DNA from 4 places in the Streptomyces sp. NPDC048417 genome. Region 1 is predicted to be linked to each of the others. Evidence: riboswitches for the same ligand, from Rfam matches in the RefSeq annotation. Region 1 holds a riboswitch; each other region holds the start of a gene.

Region 1 (5,392 bases):
GGATGGGGCGCGTGGAGTTCACCCTCTTCTACATCGGCTGCGGCTATCTCGCGCTGCTCGGCTACGCGGCCGCCAACGCCACGTCCCAGCAGTCGCTGGTGGGGGCGTCCGGGGCGATCTCGGCGGTCCTCGGAGCGTTCCTGTACCTGTTCCCCAGCGCCCGCGTGACCAGTCTTCTGCCGTTCCTCTTCTTCCTGCCGCTCCGGTTCCCGGCCTGGGTGGTGCTGCCCTTCTGGGCGGCCCTGCAGTGGCTCGCCCTGGACCAGGCCCCCTCCGGCCCCGGCGTGGCCTACCTGGCCCACCTGGTCGGCTTCGGGCTCGGCCTCGGCTACGCGTGGGTGCGGTACGGCCGTGGGACTAAAGTGAAGGCCGCCCCAGCTCCGGCACCCGAGGGAGAGAACCAGCCGTGATCACCGCGATCGTCCTCATCAAGACCAGCGTGGACCGGATCCCCGAGATCGCGGAACGGATCGCCGCGCTGGACAGCGTCAGCGAGGTCTTCTCGGTCACCGGTACCTACGACCTGATCGCCATGGTCCGGGTGAAGCAGCACGAGGACCTCGCCGAGGTCATCCCCGGCTCCATCAGCAAGATCCCCGGCGTGGAGGCCACGGACACGCACGTCGCGTTCCGCACGTACTCCCAGCACGACCTGGAGGCGGCCTTCGCCATCGGCCTGGACAGCTGAACCGGCGGTCCAGGCCGGGCGGGCGTCAGTGCCGCAGGGCCGGTGAGCCGACGGGCGCACGTCGCCCGGCACTGCGGTAGGCCGAGACACCCACGGCGAGCAGCCAGTAGCTGAGCATCGCCCCCATCAGGGCGGTGGTGCCCCAGCCGTTCGCCGCGTAGAAGTGCGCGGGGTCGTTGCCGAAGAACACGGACGGCACGAAGGCCAGGTTGACCGCTGCCAGGACGTGGGCGGAACGACCGGTCCAGCGTGGCAGCAGGCCGGTGCGGGAGATCCCGTAACCCACCGCGGTCAGGCAGAGGGCGAGCATCAGGCGGCTGATCGACCCGTACAGGACGTAGGTGCCGCTGACCGCGATGGTCGGGTCGATCGGGTGGTCCGCGGCGATGACCGCGCCGCCTTCCAGTCCGCTGGAGACCAGAGTGATCGTCGCGTACACCAGTCCGGTCGCGAAGGCCATCGAGCCGATCCATTCACTGGCCGGGTCGGCCCGCTTGACCAGTTCGCGGAAGGCCGTCACGAACACGACCACGAACGCCAGCCCGAAGATCCCGACCAGCAGCCTGGTCAGGACGTTCGAGTCCGGCGGCGGACCGGAGTAGACGAAGTACAGCGGTACCTCGACGATGAAGGCGGCCGCCGCGGTGATGGAGGCGAGGCCCGTCAGGCGCCTCGCGACGGTTTCGTTCATGGGTGTGCCCCCGGTTCCAGGTGTCGGATTCCTCGTCGGCCCGTTGCCGACTACATGAATCCTGGCGTTCACGACGCTCCTCGTCGCTGGGCCTGGACACCGGATCGGGGGGTGGTCCTACCGACACCCCCGCGGGTGGGTCAGCTCACCGCCGGGACACAGCGGCCGTCCTCCGTGCGGTACGACCACTTCGCCCCGTCGGTCACCAGTTCCCGCACCGCGTCGACGAAGCGCTCCACGTGCTCGTCCGGCGTGCCCGCCCCGAAGCTCACCCGGATGGCGTTGAGGGACTTCTCGCCGGGTGCCGCCTCCGGCGCCCCGCACTCGCCCTGGGTCTGCGGGTCGGAGCCCAGCAGGGTCCTGACCAGCGGGTGGGCGCAGAAGAGGCCGTCGCGGACCCCGATGCCGTACTCGGCGGAGAGGGCGGCGGCGAAGTGGGAGCTGTTCCAGCCGTCCACCACGAAGCTGATCACTCCGACGCGCGGGGCGTCGTCGCCGAAGAGGGAGAGGACCCGGACCTCGGGAACCTCGGCGAGCCCCGCCCGCACCTTCTCGATCAGGTGCTGCTCGCGGGCGACCAGCGTGTCGAAGCCGGCCTCGGTGAGTGCCTTGCAGGCGGAGGCGATGGAGTAGGCGCCGATGACGTTGGGCGAGCCCGCCTCGTGCCGCGCGGCGCTCTCGTGCCACTCCACGGCCACTCCCCCGTCCTCCCGCCGGGTGACCTTGCGGCTGGCGCCGCCGCCCGCGAGGTAGGGCTCGGCGGCCTGCAGCCAGTCGGCGCGGCCGGCCAGCACGCCGGAGCCGAAGGGGGCGTACAGCTTGTGGCCGGAGAAGGCGACCCAGTCGACGTCCAGGTCCCGGACGGACACGGGGTGGTGCGGGGCCAGCTGGGCGGCGTCCAGGACGATCCGGGCGCCGTGCGCGTGCGCGGCGGCCGCCAGCTCCCGTACGGGCCACAGCTCGCCGGTGACGTTGGACGCGCCGGTGACGCAGACCAGGGCCGGGCCGTGCCCTCCCTCACTGGACACAGTGCGGTCGGCGAGGGCGCGCTCCAGGGTCTCGACGGCCTGCCGCGGGGTGCGGGGCGCGTCGAGGTAGGTGACCCGGGCGTCCTTCCAGGGGAGCAGGCTCGCGTGATGCTCGGTCTCGAAGACGAAGACCTGGCAGTCGGCGGGGACGGCGGCGGCGAGCAGGTTGAGGGAGTCGGTGGTGGAGCGGGTGAAGACCAGCTGGTCGTCGGGGCGGCAGTCGAGGAACTCGGCGACGGTCCGGCGGGCGTTCTCGAAGAGGTCCGTGGAGAGCTGGGAGAGGTAGCCGGCGCCGCGGTGGACGCTGCCGTAGTAGGGGGCGTACGCCGCCACGTCGTCCCAGACCCGCTGGAGGGCGGGGGCGCTGGCCGCGTAGTCGAGGGCCGCGTAGGTGACCTCGCCGCCGGTGACGAGCGGGACGGTGACATCCCCGCCCAGAACGGGCAGCGGGGCACAAAGGGACTGGGCGGTGGCAGCGGTGGCGACAGACATGGCGAACTCCTGTGAGAGGCGAGCGAAATCGCCGGCCGGACGACGCGTCGACGGCACGGGAAAAGGTGAAAGGGGTACGCGGAGGCGGGGCTCGACGCCCTATCGCATTCGCTTGCTCACAGAAGGCTCCCTCGACGACCAGGACCCCTGGGCTGTGCTCATTCAAAAGAGCGTGAGGGGTCCGCGCTTGCCGTAGACCTCGCTGCCTACGGCCTGGTCTTCACCCGGGGCACCCCGCCACGGACGGAGGGTTGCCGGACAGTCGGCCGGGGCCTCATGACTGTCACTCATGACCTGGCAAGAAAAGTAAGTGAAGTGATCGCCGACGCGCAACTCCTGTCCGGATGACGGAACACCGCCAGGGACCGACGCCGGCTCGCCAACGCCGGGAAGGCTGTCTGTGGTTGCGCTCCGGCGCGGCGGGGAGAGGGGGAACTCATCCCCGCCGCAACGGCGGTCAGCCACGACGGCGTAGTCCGGCGGTGCCGTACCGCGCCTCGGCCCGCCGACCGCGGCCCCTACCTGTTCGTCGCCGCCGCCCAGCGCTCCAGCGCCCGCTTGGCCGCGCCCGAGTCGATGGACTCCGCTGCCTTGTCCATGCCGGCGCGGATCTGCTCGGCCAGCGTTCCGGTGCCCGGGTCCAGGGCCACCAGTGCCGCCGCCGAGTTCAACAGGACCGCGTCGCGGACCGGGCCCGTCTCGCCGTCCAGGAGGCGGCGGGCGACCTCCGCGTTGTACGACGGGTCGCCGCCGCGCAGCGCCTCCACCGGGACCAGCTCGATGCCGACGTCCCTCGGGTCGAAGGTCTCCTCGGTGACCTTGCCGTCGCGGACGATCCAGACGTGGGACGTGGCGGTGGTCGTCAGCTCGTCGAGGCCGTCGTCGCCGCGGAAGACCAGCGAGGAGTTGCCGCGCTCGGCGAAGACGCCCGCCACGACCGGTGCCATGCGCGGATCCGCGACGCCGACCGCCTGGGCCCGCACCTGCGCGGGGTTGGTCAGCGGGCCGAGGATGTTGAACACCGTGCGGATGCCCAGCTGGCCGCGGGCCGCGCCCGCATGGCGCAGCGCCGGGTGGAACTTGACGGCGAAGCAGAAGGTGATGCCGGCCTCCTCGGCGACCTCGGCGACCCGCCGCGGGGTCAGGTCGAGGTTGACGCCGAGCTTCTCCAGCACGTCCGAGGCACCGGACGCGGAGGACGCCGCCCGGTTGCCGTGCTTGACGACCTTCGCCCCGGTGCCGGCCACCACCAGCGCCGACATCGTGGAGATGTTCACCGTCTTGGCGCCGTCGCCGCCGGTGCCGACGATGTCGACCGTGCGGCCCGGTACCTCGATGACGTTGGCGTGCGCGTACATCGTGCGGACCAGGCCGTTGATCTCGTCGACCGTCTCGCCCTTGGCCCGCAGGGCGACGACGAAACCGGCGATCTGGGCGTCGGTCGCCTGGCCGCGCATGATCTGGTCCATCGCCCAGGCCGTCGCGTCCGCGCTCTGGTCCTCGCCGTACAGCAGCGCGTTCAGTACCTCGGGCCAGGAACGGCCCGCCGCGGTGTCGCCTCCAGCGGGGGTCACAGCGCTCATAAGGCCGCTCCTGATCGTCGTACCGGCAAGAAAACAGTGTCAGGCCCACCCTATCCAGCCCCGGGCGCGGCGAAGGGCCCCCGTCCTCCCCTAGTCCTCGAACAAACTCAGACCGGGGGCCCATCCGGACGGGGGCCCTTCGACCGTGTTGTGGCGACGCGGTCGATCAGTGGTGGCCGTGGCCGCTCGTGATCTCCTTGTACTCCTCGACGGTGGGCTTCGGGATCTGGTTGTCCTCGCCGTAGTAGGCGCCGCTCAGCTTGGCGCGGAGCTTCTCGGACCCCTTGATCTTGCGCTCGACACCGTTCTCGTCCACCGCCGCGCCGACCTGGGCCGGCTCGTACTGGTGGTGGGCCGTGAGGGTGTGCAGCTGCTCCTGGCTGAGCGGCTCGTGCACCTCGATGAACTCACCGTGCGGCAGCCGCTTGATGATGCCGGTCTCGCGGCCGTGCAGCACCTTCTCGCGGTCCCGGCGCTGCAGGCCGAGGCAGATCCGCTTGGTGACGAGGAACGCGATCACCGGTCCGGCGAAGAAGAAGATCCGGACGAACCAGGTCACGTCGTTGATCGACAGATGGAAGTGGGTGGCGATGAGGTCGTTGCCACCACCGACCAGGCCCACCATGTACACGGTCACCCAGGCGACACCGAACCCGGTACGGGTCGGGGCGTTGCGCGGCCGGTCCAGGATGTGGTGCTCGCTCTTGTCCCCGGTGACCCAGGACTCGATGAACGGGTAGAGCGCGATCGCGCCCAGCACCAGACCGAACAGGACCAGCGGGATGAAGACGCCCAGGACCAGGGTGTGGCCCCAGAAGTTGATCTCCCAGCCGGGCATGTAACGGATCAGGCCCTCGGCGAAGCCCATGTACCAGTCGGGCTGGGCGCCGGTGGACACCTGGTCCGGACG
Region 2 (5,392 bases), on a different contig from region 1:
ACGCCGTCGAGGACGCGGTGGGCTCCGTACGACTTGTGGACGTCGTGGATCTCCAGGGCGGCGGGCGCGATGTCCGGTGCGGTGGTCATGCGGCGGCCTCCCGGCGTATCCGTTCCCGCAGGTCGCCGAGGCCGGTGCGGAGTTTCTGGAGGGGGGTCGGCGGCAGCGTGCGGGTGGCGCCGCGGGCGAAGTACCGCTCGACGTAGAACTGGACGACGGAGACGGCGCTGGTCAGGATCAGGTACCAGACGGTGGCCACGAGCAGCAGCGGCACGATGTCGCCGGGATAGGTGCTGCCCATGGACTGCACCGAGCCGAAGAGGTCGAGCAGCGAGACGTAGAACACCAGGGACGTGCCCTTGATCAGCCCGATGAGCTGGTTGACGTAGTTCGGCACGATGGAGCGCAGGGCCTGCGGGAAGACGATCCGGGTGAACTGGTAGCTCTTGGGCAGACCGAGCGCGTCGGCCGCCTCGTGCTGGCCCTGGTCGACGGAGAGGATGCCGCCGCGCACCACCTCGGCCGCGTAGGCCGCCTCGTTGAGGCTGAGGCCGACCACGGCGACCACCATGTCGGTGGCGAGCTTGGACTCGTCGAAGCTGACGAAGGACGGGCCGAAGGGCACGCCCAGGCTCAACGTCTGGTACAGGGCCGAGAAGTTGTAGAGGAAGATCAGCAGAACGATCAGCGGGATCGAGCGGAACAGCCAGGTGTAGGTCCAGCTCACCGCCCGCAGCACGGGGCTGCCGGAGAGCCGGGCGACGGCCAGCACGACGCCACCGAGGAGGCCCAGCACGGCGCTGAGCGCGGCGACTTCGAGGGTGATGACGAGGCCGTCGAGGATGGTGGGCCGCAGGAACCAGTAGCGGAACCGGTCCCACTGATAGAAGGGGTTGGTGGCCAGTCCGTGCGCGAACTGCGCGACGACCACCAGGACGACGGCGGTGGCGATCCACCGCCCGGGTCGGCGCAGCGGCTGAACTCGCTGGGCACCCAACGGCTTTGACGGTACGTCAGTGCGTGGTGGCGCCTCGGCTACGGACAGGGCGCCTGGGGGTTCACTCATGGTGGGCTCCGGCGGAGTCGGACACCCCGGATCACACGGCCGGGGCCGCGGCACCGGGCCGCGTTCGGGCACGGCACGGATGCGCGGAGGCGCGCGGGACACGGGATGGGGCGGGCGGCTGCGCACCGGGGCGGCCGGTGCTTCGTCAGAGACGCTGGGGCGCGAGGCTGTGGGAGCCGTGCTGCGGGCGAGGCGGAAAGGCCTGGTCAGACCCGACAGCGGGCACAGCCCGGTGCGGTACACGCGCTACACAGGGCGCTGTTGACACGGAGCAGGTCGACGGCGCGGTCGGCGACGAGAGGGCTCGGATACGGGCGTACGCAGCCCGAGGTGCGGCGCTGGGCCGTCCTGGAAGCTGCGTACATGTCCGTCACCTGTCACTGTCGAGCCGGCCCCGGGGGGCCTCGCGCTTACCGAATCGTCGCTTGCCGAAACGTCATCGGTCCGGTCGTCACCTGGGGCACCCCACCGCGATGCGAGGGTTGCCGGTCAGCAAGCCAGGGCTTGACGCTGACGCTCTTGACCGTTCTGGTTCGCAAGTAACGCAGTTGCCCGAACGAATGTCAACGCCTGTCCGACTGGCGGAACGGTTCGGGCCGCTCTCACCTGCGCGGAACGCCGGGGGTGTCCGCCGCATGGCCCGCCCAGTCCAGGATCTGGACGGCCGCGCCGGCGGCTTCCAGACCCTGGCAACGGCCGTGGTGACGGCGGGCGATGCCGTCGAGGTCGAGGTGGGCGCCGAAGGCCGGGCGGGCGGCCAGCCGGCGGGCGTAGGCCCACAGCACCGGGTGGCCGGCGACGGCGTGCACGGCGGAGGCGTCCAGGTGGTTGCGGTGCACGGTGTCGAGTTGCACCAGGGTCACCCACAACTCGACGTCCGCTGCCGTGAGTTGCCCGCCGACCAGGAACTCCGCGCCGGTCAGCCGACGCTCCAGCTCGTCCAGGGCGGCGAGCAGCACCTCAAGCGCCGCCGGGTCGCCGCCCGCTCGGCCGGCGTGCTGCGCCGCCTGCTCGATGCCCTCGGAGCACAGCCGCTCGACGGCCTCGATCTCGGCCTCGGCACCGCACGGGTACAGCCTGGTGACGCCGTCGCCGAAGTGGCGGTCCAGGTCGCGCAGGATGTCCCGGCTGTGGGTGCTGACGATACGGCCGGACCAGTCGTCGCTGAGCACGGGTGCGAGGGCCGGTCCCGAGTAGTGGTGGGCGCTCGCCTCGTACAGCGGGCGCAGCGCCGTGTGGCTGCCGTCCGGACAGTCCGGGACGGCGGGCAGATAGGTGACCGGACAACAGTCGTCGAGGGCCAGCAGGCTGTGGCCGACGGCGATGCGGAGGCCGTCGGGACAGGCGGTGGCGAGGTGGAGCCGGTAGCGGCGCGGCACGGCGTAGTGGCCGCTGCGCGCGTCCCGGCCGATGCGCCCGCGGAAGGCGGGGGTGGCCCGGACGGACGGGAGGGCGGCGAACGGAGTGATGGACATGCGTCTCCCCGGGGGTGCGGACGCGCGGACGTACGCGCGGCGGAAGCGTTCGTCGGTGGGTGGGCGTTCGGCGGGTGCGGCCGACGGCGGGCGCTCGGCCGGTACGGCCGGGAGCGGGGGCTCAGCCGGTGCGGCTGATGGCGCTGCACACGCGCAGCAGGTCGATGTGCAGGCGGGAGGTGAGCAGCGGGACGGGGCAGGGCGTACGGCTCTCTCGGCGCTGCCTGCCGGTGACCGTGCGCAGCCGACCCATCTTTCCCTACCTTTTCACTAGGATTCCCACCTGGAGTGTCGATCGGCCTCCGCGTGCCGTCAAGGGGGCGTCCACGCCTGGGACACCCGGCCCCGGCTTGCCGCCGGGCGGGAGCGGTTGTCCGCTGGAGAGGCAGGCCGAGTGACAGGAGCCGGATGCGATGAGCGAGCCCCCGGGTCCCGGGCCGGTGCCCGGTGCCGTGCCCGAGACCTTCGCGTTCGGCTGCGGGCGGTGCGGCACGGCCTGGGAGGCGACCTTCCAGGCCGTGTTCTTCACCGACCCGATCGCCGACCCGGACCTGCAGAGCACCCAGGAGTACGTGGACGAGGCCGGCCGGGCCGTGCGGTCGCCGCTCACCGACGCGGTGTGCCCGCGCTGCGGCAGCCGGAAGGTGCGGATCACGGCCCCCGGATCATGACGCTCACCCGAACGACACGTGCGGGTGGTCGGCGGCCGTGCCGGATGGTGGCGTGGAGGGACGTACCGCCGTCGTCCGCGGAGTGACGCAGCACCGCTGCCCCCGCGGAGTGACGTACCGCGTTCCCGAGGAGGCAGTCGCGATGATCCGTCCGTCCCGACCCGTGCGTGTTCTCGCCTCGGCCCTGGCGGCGGGGATTCTGCTCGCCACGGCGGCCTGTACGGACCAGAGCGGCGGCCTCGAGGCGGTGCCCGTCTCACCGGCCGGCGAGCACTCCCCCGCGTCCCCGTCTGCGACCCCCGCCCTCACCCGGGCGGGCGCGCAGGCCGCGCTGATCACACCGGCCGACATCGAGGACAACTGGCAGCTGGCCAAAGACGCGGCGACCTGGCGCAACTCGATGCTGGTCGGCAAGGTCGACGTGGCCGACTTCCTCACGGCCAAGTCCGACGCCGCCGACTGCCAGCACCTCCTGGACGGCCTCTACTCCGACAGCCTCCTCGGCCGCGCCTTGGGCGCCTCCGGGCTGCGCGGGTTCACCTCGGAGGACGCCCGGATGCTGTACCAGGTCGGCGACTACGGCTCGGCGAACCTGGACGCCACGCTGGCCTGGCTGAAGACCCTGCCGGACGAGTGCGCCCAGTTCACCGCCACCGGCAAGGACGGCGGCAAGCGGACCGTGCAGGTCGTCTCGGCGAAGGTGCCGAAGTCGGGCGACGCGCGCGAGGCCCTGACGGTGACCGTCCAGGGCAACGCCAACGGCCAGTCCGCCACCTACACCACGGACGTGGCGGTGCTGCGCATCGGCGCCTCCGGGGCGGCGGTCACCAACGGCGGCCTGTCCGGCGTCGACCACGACAGCACCGCGCTGGCCGTGCAGACCGGCGCCCAGCGCCTCAAGGACGTCCTGTCCGGCAAGACCCCGGCACCGATGCCGAGCCAGTTCGACTAGCTCAGTGCGGCTGCGGGGCCTCGGAGTTGGTCTGGATGGTGCCCGGGTCACCGTTGTCGCGGTGCCATTCGACGACGAGTTCGTCGCGGGTACCGAAGCGGACCAGGTGGCGGCCGACGACGTCCTCCAGGAGGTCGAGGTTCTCCGGGTCCGTCTCCACGGCGAGCAGCAGGGCACCCTCAGTGGCGGTGAGGGTGCCGGTGCCGTTCTGGAAGACGATCCCGCCGGTGCCGGTCTCCTCGTCCCAGCTGGTCCGGGAGCGGCGTCCGAGGTGGGAGGCGAGCTGCTTGGCGTAGCGGGCGGGGCGGTCGGTGGTGACGCGGGCTTCGGAGCGGGCCATCAGGGACTCCCGGTACTGCGAGCGGGCATACGGTGACGGGCTCACGCTACGTCGGGGTGGGGGGTGCGGCGCCGTACCGGAGTCCGCAAGCTATGCATGCCGGTCGTGTCACCTGAACCCCGTCAGGGCACCTGAACATCATCCACTCGTTCGGATGCGCACCGATCGGCGATCACCGCGAGCGAATCAGCACATCCGTGATCGCGGAAGGCCGCTGCGACCCGTCGCGGCCTACTCGTACCCGACGACCTCGAAGTCCTTGCTGACGAACACATGGTGCGGCCAGTTGACGCTGATGTTGTGCACCTCGTACTCGCCGTCGGCCAGTTGGACGACCCGGTCGTCGATGCCGCCGGGGACGACGGCCTGCGCGGCCGCGACCGCCTTGTCCGCGGCCCTGCCGCTGATGATCGTCCCTTCGCCCTCGGTGTAGTCCGGGATCTGCCCGACCGACTTGTCCGGTGACGGGGTCCCCTGCTGGAAGGGGATCACGCCGGCCGCCTCGGCGGCCGCCGCTCCGCCGTCGCCGTGGCGCTGTACGGCGACCCGCGTCGCCGTGATGGTCGCGCTGTCCACCGTACCGAGGACGAGCACGCTCGCACCCTTCTTCACGGCCTTGGCCGGCCCGCCGACGGTCTTCGTGGCCGAGGTCTCGTCCACGGTCACCTTGACGCCTGTCGCCGTCGTCAAGGTGAAGCCCGACGAGGACGTGGAGTCCACGATGCCGGTCGCACCGCCCTCGGCCGGACCTGCCGCGGGGGCCGCCGAAGCGGACGTGCCGCCCAGCGTGACGGCGACCAACGCACCGGTCAGTCCGGCGGCCATGACCCATTTCCTGCCGTACGCGCCCATGATGGCGCTCCCTTCGTAGGGGGTAGCTGCCATCGA
Region 3 (5,392 bases), on a different contig from region 1:
CGCCCCTTAAGGGGCGCGGGGCTGTATCCATATGCGGCTCCGCCGCGTGGGCGCGACCAGCCCCCACCGGACCCGCAGCCGAGGTACTCACCCGCCCAACGCCTCCAACTGCTCAAGGAACCACGCCGCAGGCGGCAACGCCGTAGCCGCCGCGGCGAGCCGCTTCGTCCGCTCCGCCCGCTCCTCCACCCCCATGGTCAACGCCTGCTGCAAAGCCACGGCCGTCCCCCCGATGTCGTACGGGTTCACGACCACCGCGTCCTCGCCCAGCTCCTCGTACGCCCCCGCCTCCCGCGAGAGCACCAGCACGCACCCCTCGTCGGACACCACCGGGATCTCCTTGGCGACCAGGTTCATGCCGTCCCGGATCGGGTTCACCAACGCCACGTCGGCCAGCCGGTAGGCCGCCAGCGAGCGGGCGAAGTCGTCCTTGACGTGGAGGACCACCGGCGTCCAATCCGCTGTCCCGTACGCCGAGTTGATGTCGTCCGCGACCCGCTGCACCTCGGCCGTGTAGTCGCGGTACACCGCGAGGTCCTGCCGCGACGGATACGCGAACGCGACATGCACCACCCGCTCCCGCCACTCGGGGTGGTCGTCGAGCAGCTGCCGGTACGCCAGCAGACCCCGCACGATGTTCTTCGACAGCTCGGTCCGGTCCACCCGGACGATCGTCCTGCGGCCCTCGCCGATCTCCTCCCGCAGCGCCCGCATCCGCTCGTCCACGTCCGGCTCGTGCGACCGCTTCCGCAGGAACTCCGCGTCGGCCCCCAGCCCGTGCACCCCGATCCGGGTCTCCCCGGCCGCCGGAATCCCCGGGCCCAGCACCGCATGACAGCAGGCCACGAACGCGTCCGCCCACCGCCGGGTCAGGAACGCGGCGTGATCGGCGCCCAGGATCCCGCCGAGCAGTTCCGCCGCGATGTCGTCGGGGAGCAGCCGGAAGTAGTCCGGCGGTGCCCACGGGGTGTGGGAGAAATGGCCGATACGGAGATCAGGCCGCAGCCGGCGCAGCATCCGCGGAGCCAGCGCCAGGTGGTAGTCCTGGATGACGACCACCGCGCCCTCGCCCGCCTCCTGCGCCAGCGCCTCGGCGAACGCCTGGTTGTAGGCCTGGTACGAGGCCCACCGGCGCCGGAACTCCGCGTCGAAGACCGGCTCCAGCGGGGTCTGGTAGAGCATGTGGTGGACGAACCAGAGCACCGAGTTCGCGATGCCGTTGTACGCGTCCGAGAACACGTCCGGATCGATGTCGAGCATCCGGACCTGCTGCCCGCCGCTGTCCCCGGCCGGCAGCCGGCCGCCGTCGGCCCGCCGTACCGCCTCCCGGTCGCCGTCGCTCAGCGCCGCGCACACCCACACCGCGTTCGCGTCCGGCCCGATGGCCGACAGCCCCGAGACCAGCCCGCCGCCACCCCGCTTGGCGCGCAGCGCACCGCCTTCGCCCACTTCATACGAAACCGGGCCGCGGTTGGACGCGACCAGCACCTCAGCACCGCCGGTGGAAGCCATACGCCACAACCTAGCCCGGCCCGGAAACGCTCAAACGTACGGCCGTGCCCGACGCGCCGCCGTATACGGCCGTACGTAGAAGTCACGCCACCCGGCGCTCGGCGTACTCGGCGATCTCCGCCATCGGCGGCCGTTCCTCGGTGTCCACGGAGTAGGTGCGCGGCTCGAAGCCGTCCTCGCCCCGTTCGAACTGGGTCAGGGCGGGCCGGATCAGATGCCCGCGGGCCAGCCGCAGCTGCGCGGTGCGGTAGATCGCGGCGGACATCCGGCCGAGGGCCTGGCCGTCCTGGTGACGGTGTTTGCGGACCCCCACGTCGACCTGGGCGAGGGCGTCCAGGCCGACCAGGTGCAGGGCGTCGACCAGCATGCCCAGCTCCACGCCGTAGCCGACCGGGAAGGGGAGCTGTTCGAGGAGCGAGCGGCGGGCCGCGTACTCGCCGCCGAGCGGCTGGACGAACCCGGCCAGCTGCGGCCAGTGCATGTTCAGCAGCGGGCGGGCCATCAGTTCGGTGACCCGGCCGCCCTGTCCGGCCGAGCCGGCGAGCGGGCGGTCGTACATCGCCTTGACGAGGTCCACGTCCGGGTCGGTCAGCAGCGGGCCGACGATCCCGGTGACGAAGTCGGAGGAGAAGTCACGTAGGTCGGCGTCGATGAAGCAGACGATGTCGCCGGTGGTGACGAGGAGGGAGCGCCAGAGGACCTCGCCCTTGCCGGGGACGGCGGGGATGCGCGGCAGGATCGTGTCGCGGTGCACGACCCGGGCGCCGGCCGCCGCGGCCACCGCCGCCGTACGGTCGGTGGAACCGGAGTCGACGACCACGATCTCGTCGACGAGCGGCACCTGCCGTATGAGGTCGTGACGGATGATCGCGACGATGTCGCCGACCGTCTCCTCCTCGTTGAGCGCGGGCAGCACGACGGAGACGGACTGCCCGGTGCGCTGCTTGGCGGCGAGTATCCGGTGCAGGGGGCGATCGTTCATGGACCAGGAGCGGGTGGCCAGCCAGCGCTCGACTTCTTCCAGCACAGTCAGCGGCTCCTCACTGTCACGATCACACTGCGAGGTGTGATCCATCTCGCGGTTCGGACGACTATCTCAACTGTCCTGGCCTTCGGTTACAGTCTTGAACAACGCCGATGACCATCGCATGTCCTGGGGTCACCGGCCGTTGACAACCGCATACCGCTCATCCAGAGGGGCAGAGGGATACGGCCCGATGAAGCCCCGGCAACCCTCCAGTCGGTTACTCGTGGATCGCTGATCACTGTCGATCGCTCGCGAGGCTCCCGGCTAGGGAAGGTGCCAAATCCGTCTCACGGCGAGATGCGTCGTGAGGAAGATGAGGAGAAAGGGCCTCGCCTCACATGGCTGTGCAGACTTCTGCGACCACCACCGACTCCACGACCGTCGACCTCGGTCCCGCCGCCGCCCTGAGCTGCCGCGAGTGCGGCCACCGCGTGCCGCTCGGCCCCGTGTTCGCCTGCGAGGAGTGTTTCGGCCCGCTCGAAATCGCGTATGACTTCTCGGCCTACGACACCGAGGAGCTGCGGAAGCGGATCGAAGCGGGTCCCGCGAACATCTGGCGCTACGCGCCGCTGCTGCCCGTCCCCGCGGACGTGGCGACCAAGCCGAACATCAACCCGGGCTGGACCAAGCTCGTCCAGGCCGACAACCTGGCGAAGGAGCTGGGCGTCACCGGCGGCCTGTACGTCAAGGACGACTCCGGCAACCCGACGCACTCCTTCAAGGACCGGGTCGTCGCCCAGGCCGTCGAGGCCGCGCGCGCCTTCGGCTACACCACGCTCTCCTGCTCCTCCACCGGCAACCTCGCCGGCGCGGTCGGTGCCGCCGCCGCCCGGGCCGGCTTCCGCTCCTGCGTGTTCATCCCGCACGACCTGGAGCAGGGCAAGATCGTCATGGCCGCGATCTACGGCGGCGAGCTCGTCGGCATCGAGGGCAACTACGACGACGTGAACCGCTTCTGCTCCGAGCTGATCGGTGACTCGGCCGGCGAGGGCTGGGGCTTCGTCAACGTCAACCTGCGGCCGTACTACGCGGAGGGGTCCAAGACCCTGGCGTACGAGATCTGCGAGCAGCTCGGCTGGCGGATCCCCGACCAGCTGGTCGTCCCGATCGCCTCCGGCTCGCAGCTCACGAAGATCGACAAGGGGCTGCAGGAGCTGATCAAGCTCGGGCTCGTCGAGGACAAGCCGTACAAGATCTTCGGTGCGCAGGCCGAGGGGTGCTCGCCGGTGTCGGTGGCCTACAAGGCGGGCCACGACGTGGTGCGGCCGCAGAAGCCGAACACCATCGCCAAGTCCCTCGCCATCGGCAACCCGGCCGACGGGCCGTACGTCCTGGACATCGCGCGCCGTACCGGCGGTGCGGTGGAGGACGTGACCGACGAGCAGGTCGTCGACGCGATCAAGCTGCTCGCGCGGACCGAGGGAATCTTCGCGGAGACCGCCGGCGGGGTGACGGTCGGAGTCACCAGGAAGCTCATCGAGAATGGGCTGATCGATCCGACGAAGTCGGTTGTCGTGCTCAACACGGGTGATGGACTGAAGACACTGGACGCCGTGGCGGGGACCGGGCTTACGGCGACTATTCGGCCCACTCTCGATTCGTTCCGTGAGGCCGGGCTCGCCTAAGTCAGCCACAGAAAACCAGGGCGTTGCTCTAACCGGAGGTTTAAACGTGAGCGTCACCGTTCGCATCCCCACCATCCTGCGCACCTACACCGGTGGTCAGGCCGAAGTCAGTGCCGAAGGGGCCACCCTCGGCGATGTCATCTCCGATCTGGAGAAGAACCACACCGGGATCGCCGGCCGTGTTCTCGACGACGAGGGCAAGCTGCGCCGGTTCGTGAATGTGTACGTCAATGATGACGATGTGCGGTTCGAGCAGGGTCTGGAGACGGCCACCCCGGACGGCGCCGGCGTCTCCATCATCCCGGCCGTCGCCGGCGGCTGACCCCGCCGACCGCCCCGGCGACCCTGCTGACCTGGCTGTCGTGATGCCCGTATGACCGAACATTACCTTCGGTAATACCCATCACCGAGTGTTCATCCCCGCGGCGGAGCCGCTAATGGATGCAGTGCCCCCTCCGTGCGAGAAGCGGAGGGGGCAATTCTGTGTGGTTGAGCGCGGTACAGTTGGGGAACGCGGTCCCGATCTCCAGGTCGGGAGCCCCGTATTCGATACCGCAGACCCGACAAGAAGTAGCCAAAGTGTGCGGGTTATATGCGGCTTTTGCGGCTTTTATGGGGCCCGACTTGCCCTGAATTCGGCCGAATTCTTGCTACATTCCGGACCCTTCCCGTCCAGAATTCTCGTCCGATTGACCTGTTGCAGACGGCAGTTGGACAGATACATTCAGCCGCGGTCGACGCGTTCCGGCGCACGCCCCCAAACCTGTGGGGGGTGAGGTCTGACCCGGATCCGCGAAGTGTGGATCTGTGCAAGGGCCAGTAATAGGGGAGTTAGGCATGGCTCAGGGCACCGTCAAGTGGTTCAACGCGGAGAAGGGGTACGGCTTCATCGCGGTCGACGGTGGTGCGGATGTTTTCGTCCACTACAGTGCGATTCAGATGGACGGCTACCGCACCCTGGAGGAAGGTCAGCGGGTCGATTTCGAGATCTCGCAGGGCCAGAAGGGGCCGCAGGCGGACATGGTCCGGCTCGCGACCGGCTGAAGCACGCGCCGACTGACAGCGTCGTTCTTCTTTCTTTGTCGGAGGGCTCGTATCCCATGGGGAGTCATGGGTTACGAGCCCTTTGGCATGCCCGGGGCGAGCGGGCCGGCGTGCCCCGCGGGTGCGGCCCGGTACGGGGCCGGGGCGCGACCCAGTCCTCGGGAGGCGCTTGCACTCGGCATGG
Region 4 (5,392 bases), on a different contig from region 1:
CACGCCGCGTCGGTCCACAGCGGATTGTGCGGTGCCGGGGCCCCGGCGGCCCGCTCGGCCAGGGGCTCCACCGCCCGGTTCGCGATCACCGCGGCACCGGGGTCGTCGAACAGGGCCGTGACCACGGCGAGCGGCACGATCCACCCGTCGTCGCCGGGCTGTGCGTCGATCATGCGCAGTTCCAGGTGCCCGCGCGGCCTGACGGGCGGAAACAGTGTGCTGATGTGGTAGTCGAGGTCCGCGTGGGTCGGCGGGCGCATGGTGCGCGAGCGGGTCCACTCGCGGAAGCTCACTCCGTCCGGCACCTCCCAGGGACCGTCCCGCCGTACGCACATCACCGGTGCGTCGAGGACCCGCCGGACCCAGGCGCGCCGCGGGTCGGGTACCAGGGAGGGCCCGCCGGCCCGTCCCGGATCGAGTTCCGCCCACATCAGCTGCCGCGTGGACAGCCAGCCCGTGGCGCGGCCCTTGGCCATGGGCGAGTTCGCGAACGCCGCGACCAGGACCGCGCCCAGGTGGTGTGCCAGCCACCAGCGGCGCGCGAACCCCATGACGCCGGGTTCCTCCCGTCCGGCGTCGAGGCACACCTGGACGGAGGCCGAGGTACACATCAGGGTTCGTCCCGCCGGACCCGTACGGTCGAGGCAGGCCTCCATGGCGTCGTAGCGCCGCTCCCGCAGGAACCGTCGAGGCGGCAGCCAGGGATCGACGCCCATCCCGGCCAGTGTCAGACCGCGCTCGCGCAGCGCGGTACGCACGGCCGCAAGATCGGCCGAGACCTCCGAGACGCACTGGGCCAGCGACGGTGCCGGCCGGGAACTCAGCTCCACCTGACCGCCGGGCTCGACGCTCAGCCCGGACGTCAGCGGCAGGGTCCGCAGTACGGCGTGGGCCGCTTCCAGGTCTTCCCGGCCCACGCTGTCGTGCGGTACACGCTCCCGGTGGACGAGCCACTCCACCTCGACCCCGACGCTGCGCGGCGGGCCCGTCTTGAAGCAGACTCCCTCGACCAGCGCCTCCGCCTCGTGTTCGCTGACAGCAGGACCGTCAGCGCCGCACTCCGGTGAAACCGACATCCGCGAGCCTCCTGAGCCGCCTCAGGGCCGTCGGGGCTCCGACGTCCGCTGCGCGTACCGCTGTGCCTGCTGCCAGGGTCCGCCGTCCTGCCCTGTCATGACAAGAGCGCACTTTCCAGACGACCGGGCATGCGGCGACCCGCAACGGACGACCCGGGAGGTCCCGGGCCACCCTCAGCCCGTCTGGGCCCATGACCGGTCGTCCCGGCGTACCTTGCGCAGGATGCGCGACGGAGCAACTGCTCGTCCGGTCGATGGGCTGGCGGCCCTTGGCCAGGAACGACTCGGCCCTGGCGGGATGATCCGTGCAGGCGCGGCTGTTGCACGAAGGACAGGACATGCAGCGGGAGGGAGCCGACATGACCGTCCAGGACGTCGACCGGATGAGCTTCGTACAGGAGTGGGAGGAGTGGCACCGGCAGAAGGAGGCGGTGCTGGCCGGCCCGCACGGGTTCCTCGCGATCACCGGCCTCCACTGGCTCAGCGACGAGCCCACCCGGTTCGAGGACGCGCCCGGTGCCTGGTCGAGCACCGCCGACGGCGTGGTCGTGGAGTTGGACGAGGGCGAGGAGGTGGCCATCGACGAGCAGATCGTGCACGGCCGCCACGACTTCGGCGTCCTCGCCGAACGCGCCAGTGTGTACGTCAGCTGGGGCGACGCGGTGATCGAGGTCGCCAAACGCGGCGGACACGACATCGTGCGCCCCCGCCACCCCGGCAACGCGCTGCGTACGGCGTTCACCGGGACACCTGCCTACGAGCCCGACGCACGCTGGGTGCTCTCCGGCCGCTTCCTGCCCTTCGACACCCCGCGCCCGGTGACGGTCGGTGCCGCCGTCGAGGGTCTGGAGCATGTCTACGACTCCCCCGGCCAGGTCGAGTTCGAACTGGAGGGCACTGCGCACCGGCTCACCGCGTTCAGCGGCCGGACGCCCGGAGCCCTGATGGTGCTGTTCACCGACAGGACCTCCGGTGTGACCACCTACGCGGCGAACCGCTCCCTCCAGATCCCCGCCCCCGACGCCGAGGGCAGGGTGACGATCGACTTCAACCGCGCCGCCAACCTGCCCTGCGCCTACACGGACCTGGCCACCTGCCCGCTGCCGCCGACCGAGAACCGCCTGCCGGTCGGGATCGAGACGGGCGAGAAGATCCCGCTGGAGCGCGGCGGACGCCCCTGACGGGACGCGCGTCTCCCGGCCCCCCCGCCGCCGTAGCCGTGGTCCGCGGTCGGCGGCGGGGGCTGTCCGCGGGTGCCGGCCGCCGCGATCCCGTGGTCCGGGCGGCGGCAGCGCCGGGCCCGGTTGTCCGGTGACGCCACCGGCCGTGGCGGTGTGGCCGACCGTGGACCGGCGCACCCCGTCGAGACGGATGCGGCGGTCGTCTCCCGTCAGGTGTGCTGTTGCTCCGAGAGCGCCTTGGTGAAGTGGGTGACGGGGCGCGCCACCCGTTCCCCGTCGAGGGTGATGTCGACCGCCTCGTTGTAGAAGGCGAGGAGCCCCTGGACGGCACCGACCGCGGGCAGCGGGTCCGGGTAGCTCCAGACGACGTTGGGCGGGACGTCGGCCGCAGCGCGCCACGACCAGTACTCGGCGGTGCCCTTGTAGGGGCAGCCGGTGTGATGGTCGGTGGCTTCGAGCAGGTCGAGGCGGACGTCCTCGCGCGGGACGTAGTAGCGGGTGGGCAGACCGGTCTCGAAGAGCAGGACCGGCCGGCGGGTGTCCGCGACGACCGTGCCGTCGATCTCGACCACCAGGTGACGGCTGCTGGGGATGGCGTCCACCCGCTTGTGCGGGTCACGGGGGTGGATGAAGATCTCTTCCTCCTCCTCGTACCAGTGGTCCAGGCCCCGCCCGACACGCCGGAACCACTCGAAGGCGATGTGATCGGCCAGGTCGGCGGCCGGGAAGGTCCAGGCGGCGTTCTCCAGCAGTTCGCCGTCGACCTCGACGTCGTAGAAGATCTGCGAGCCCGTGTGCGTACCGGTCGGCGGGTTCTTGGCGGGGCGGAGGAGTTCCTCGCGCACCTCCGCGCGCGGGAACGCGTACAGCGGTACGGGAACACCGGGCTCCCAGACGAGGACGGGGTGGCGGCTGTCGACGACCGTGACGTCACTCTTACGGCCGCGCACCCAGCGTTCGCTCGGCTCCCACAGGAGCCCCTCGGGGGTGGTCCGCACGGTCTGCGCGGTGGGGAATGGGGACATGACCGGCTCTCCTTCGGCTTGCTCAAGCGGTGACTTCGGCTTGCTCACGCGCTGAGTTCGGCGACGTAGGGACGGTTCTCCGGCCAGGCCGCTGGCTGCTCGGGGCGGCCGAAGACCCGTGGGTACTCCACTGGCACGCTCCCACACCGAGACGGGTTCGAAGGCGGCACGAGTCTCCCGCGCCCGTTGCCGGATCCACTTCGAGGAGAAGGAGCTGAACTGAAAAGAGCGAGTGGTCAGCGACAGGTCTGGGCGAACTGGTCGGCGCGGCGGCCCGCCCAGAACGGGTCGAGCGGCACGGCGCGTGCCTGACCTGCGGTCTCCATGGCCGGATCAAAGCACACGGCACAAGGTGCGTCCACCATGCGTCCCGGCACGTGAGACGGTCGCGTCTTCTCAAACCGCCAGTCCGGGTGCGGCATTGACGTACGCCAAAACCGATCCGTACGATCGCCAACGGCATTGAGTGTCAGCGTCAAGCCCTGGCTCGCTGACCGGCAACCCTCCCGCGCGGTGGGGTGCTCCAGGTGAAAGCCCGGCGGGATCACCGATGACTCCCGCAAGCGCGTGCCCCCGTGACCGGGGCCGGAGACGAGGAGGGACCGGCATGCGACACAGCGATGACCCGGCTGCCTCCCCCGCCGACGCCACGGCGTACTCCCGGCTCTCGCGTCGGCGTCACATCGATCTGAAGCGCTCGACCAGCTGCCTCTGTCGGCTCTGACCGGTCCGCCTGCCGCCGGCTGACCTCCGTCACCGGCCACGGCCCCTTCGCGCCGCCCTTCCCCTCGCCACCGGTCCCCGGTGTCGTCCACGTGCCCTCCGTTCGCCTTCCGTCTGCACAGCGCTTCCCCCGGCCGGCGCCGATCCGGCGGGGGCCGCACGCCCCTGCACGGCCGTGCCTCGCGCCCCGCAGCCCGGCACCCCGTGCCGGGTGCCACGAGTAGGAGAAAGCCCTCCGTGACTGCACTCCCGGATTTCAGACCCTCCCGATGGGCGCCCCTGGCCGCGCTCCTGACCACCAGCGTCCTGCTGACCGCGTGCGGTTCGGGCGACGACGGCTCCGGCGGCGGAAGCGGCCAGGCGAAGTCCGGCGGCACCCTGACCTTCGCGGTGGGCTCCGACGCCGGCTGCGTGGATCCGCAGCAGGTCGGCAGCAACGACACCATCTACTCGGTGCGCCAGATCGTGGACTCCCTGACCGACCAGGACCCGAAGACCGGCAAGATCGTGCCGTGGCTCGCCAAGAGCTGGGACATCAGCACCGACGCGACGACGTTCACCTTCCATCTGCGGTCGGGGGTCACCTTCAGCGACGGGTCCAAGCTGACCGCGCAGGTGGTCAAGGACAACTTCGACGCGGTGCCGGACCTCGGCGCCCTGGGCACCCTCGCCGAGGGCTATCTGAGCGGTGTCAAGAGCACCAGCGTGATCGACCCGCTCACCGTCAAGGTGGCCTTCAAGCAGCCCAACGCCCAGTTCCTGCAGGCGACTTCGACCCACTCGCTGGGCATCGAGTCGTCGGCGAGCGTGCGGAAGTCCCCGCAGCAGAAGTGCAGTGACGGCGTGGTCGGCTCCGGGCCGTTCGTGCTGAAGCAGTACGTGCAGAACCAGTCGGTCACCCTGGCCAGGCGAACCGGGTACGGCTGGGGTTCCTCGCTGTGGTCGAAGAAGGGCGAGGCCTACCTGGACAAGCTGGTGTTCAAGGTCGTGCCCGAGGCGGGGGTGCGGGCCGGCAGTCTCCAGTCCGGGCAGGTGGACGTGATCAGCAGCGTCGGCAAGGCCAACGAGGCGGCGCTCAAGGGCGGCCAGGTCGCCCTCCGGAGCCGGGCCAACCCCGGCGTGGTGTTCGGTCTGGGACTCAACAACTCGCGGCCCCTGCTGAAGGACGCGAAGGTGCGCCAGGCGATCCTGGCCGCCGTCGACCGCAAGCAGATCGCGGACACCGTCTTCCCGACCGGCACCCAGCCGGCGACCAGCATCCTGGCGCACACCACGCCCGACTACACCGACCTCTCCACTGACCTCGCCTTCGACGCGGCCAAGGCCAAGTCCCTGCTGGACGAGGCCGGTTGGAAGTCCGGCGGCGACGGAGTCCGCACCAAGGGCG

The links. A riboswitch is a leader RNA that binds a small molecule or an ion and turns the genes downstream of it on or off. The one in region 1 is predicted to bind S-adenosylmethionine.
Region 2: another riboswitch for S-adenosylmethionine. It lies ahead of AB0D59_RS03880 (amino acid ABC transporter permease); the one in region 1 lies ahead of AB0D59_RS21845 (aminotransferase class V-fold PLP-dependent enzyme).
Region 3: another riboswitch for S-adenosylmethionine. It lies ahead of thrC (threonine synthase); the one in region 1 lies ahead of AB0D59_RS21845 (aminotransferase class V-fold PLP-dependent enzyme).
Region 4: another riboswitch for S-adenosylmethionine. It lies ahead of AB0D59_RS12360 (putative leader peptide); the one in region 1 lies ahead of AB0D59_RS21845 (aminotransferase class V-fold PLP-dependent enzyme).

What each region holds. Positions count from the first base shown of each region.
Region 1 covers NZ_JBEZKI010000013.1:198,289-203,680, forward strand. Annotated here, with positions in the region: gene AB0D59_RS21830 (rhomboid family intramembrane serine protease) at 1-410, shown strand, start outside; gene AB0D59_RS21835 (Lrp/AsnC ligand binding domain-containing protein) at 407-688, shown strand; gene AB0D59_RS21840 (hypothetical protein) at 714-1,379, opposite strand; gene AB0D59_RS21845 (aminotransferase class V-fold PLP-dependent enzyme) at 1,520-2,899, opposite strand; SAM riboswitch class IV at 3,078-3,194, opposite strand; gene trpD (anthranilate phosphoribosyltransferase) at 3,418-4,482, opposite strand; gene AB0D59_RS21855 (cytochrome bc complex cytochrome b subunit) at 4,649-5,392, opposite strand, start outside.
Region 2 covers NZ_JBEZKI010000002.1:273,230-278,621, forward strand. Annotated here, with positions in the region: gene AB0D59_RS03875 (amino acid ABC transporter ATP-binding protein) at 1-89, opposite strand, end outside; gene AB0D59_RS03880 (amino acid ABC transporter permease) at 86-1,066, opposite strand; SAM riboswitch class IV at 1,468-1,591, opposite strand; gene AB0D59_RS03885 (glutathione S-transferase C-terminal domain-containing protein) at 1,669-2,541, opposite strand; gene AB0D59_RS03890 (putative leader peptide) at 2,663-2,794, opposite strand; gene AB0D59_RS03895 (hypothetical protein) at 2,955-3,212, shown strand; gene AB0D59_RS03900 (hypothetical protein) at 3,355-4,164, shown strand; gene AB0D59_RS03905 (DUF2218 domain-containing protein) at 4,166-4,504, opposite strand; gene AB0D59_RS03910 (hypothetical protein) at 4,736-5,389, opposite strand.
Region 3 covers NZ_JBEZKI010000003.1:274,689-280,080, reverse strand. Annotated here, with positions in the region: gene otsB (trehalose-phosphatase) at 1-10, shown strand, start outside; gene AB0D59_RS06170 (trehalose-6-phosphate synthase) at 88-1,512, opposite strand; gene AB0D59_RS06165 (glucosyl-3-phosphoglycerate synthase) at 1,595-2,539, opposite strand; SAM riboswitch class I at 2,697-2,859, shown strand; gene thrC (threonine synthase) at 2,878-4,164, shown strand; gene AB0D59_RS06155 (ubiquitin-like small modifier protein 1) at 4,211-4,486, shown strand; gene AB0D59_RS06150 (cold-shock protein) at 5,002-5,208, shown strand.
Region 4 covers NZ_JBEZKI010000006.1:287,060-292,451, reverse strand. Annotated here, with positions in the region: gene egtA (ergothioneine biosynthesis glutamate--cysteine ligase EgtA) at 1-1,076, opposite strand, end outside; gene AB0D59_RS12370 (DUF1684 domain-containing protein) at 1,436-2,257, shown strand; gene AB0D59_RS12365 (DUF427 domain-containing protein) at 2,467-3,282, opposite strand; SAM riboswitch class IV at 3,741-3,854, shown strand; gene AB0D59_RS12360 (putative leader peptide) at 3,833-4,006, shown strand; gene AB0D59_RS12355 (ABC transporter substrate-binding protein) at 4,243-5,392, shown strand, end outside.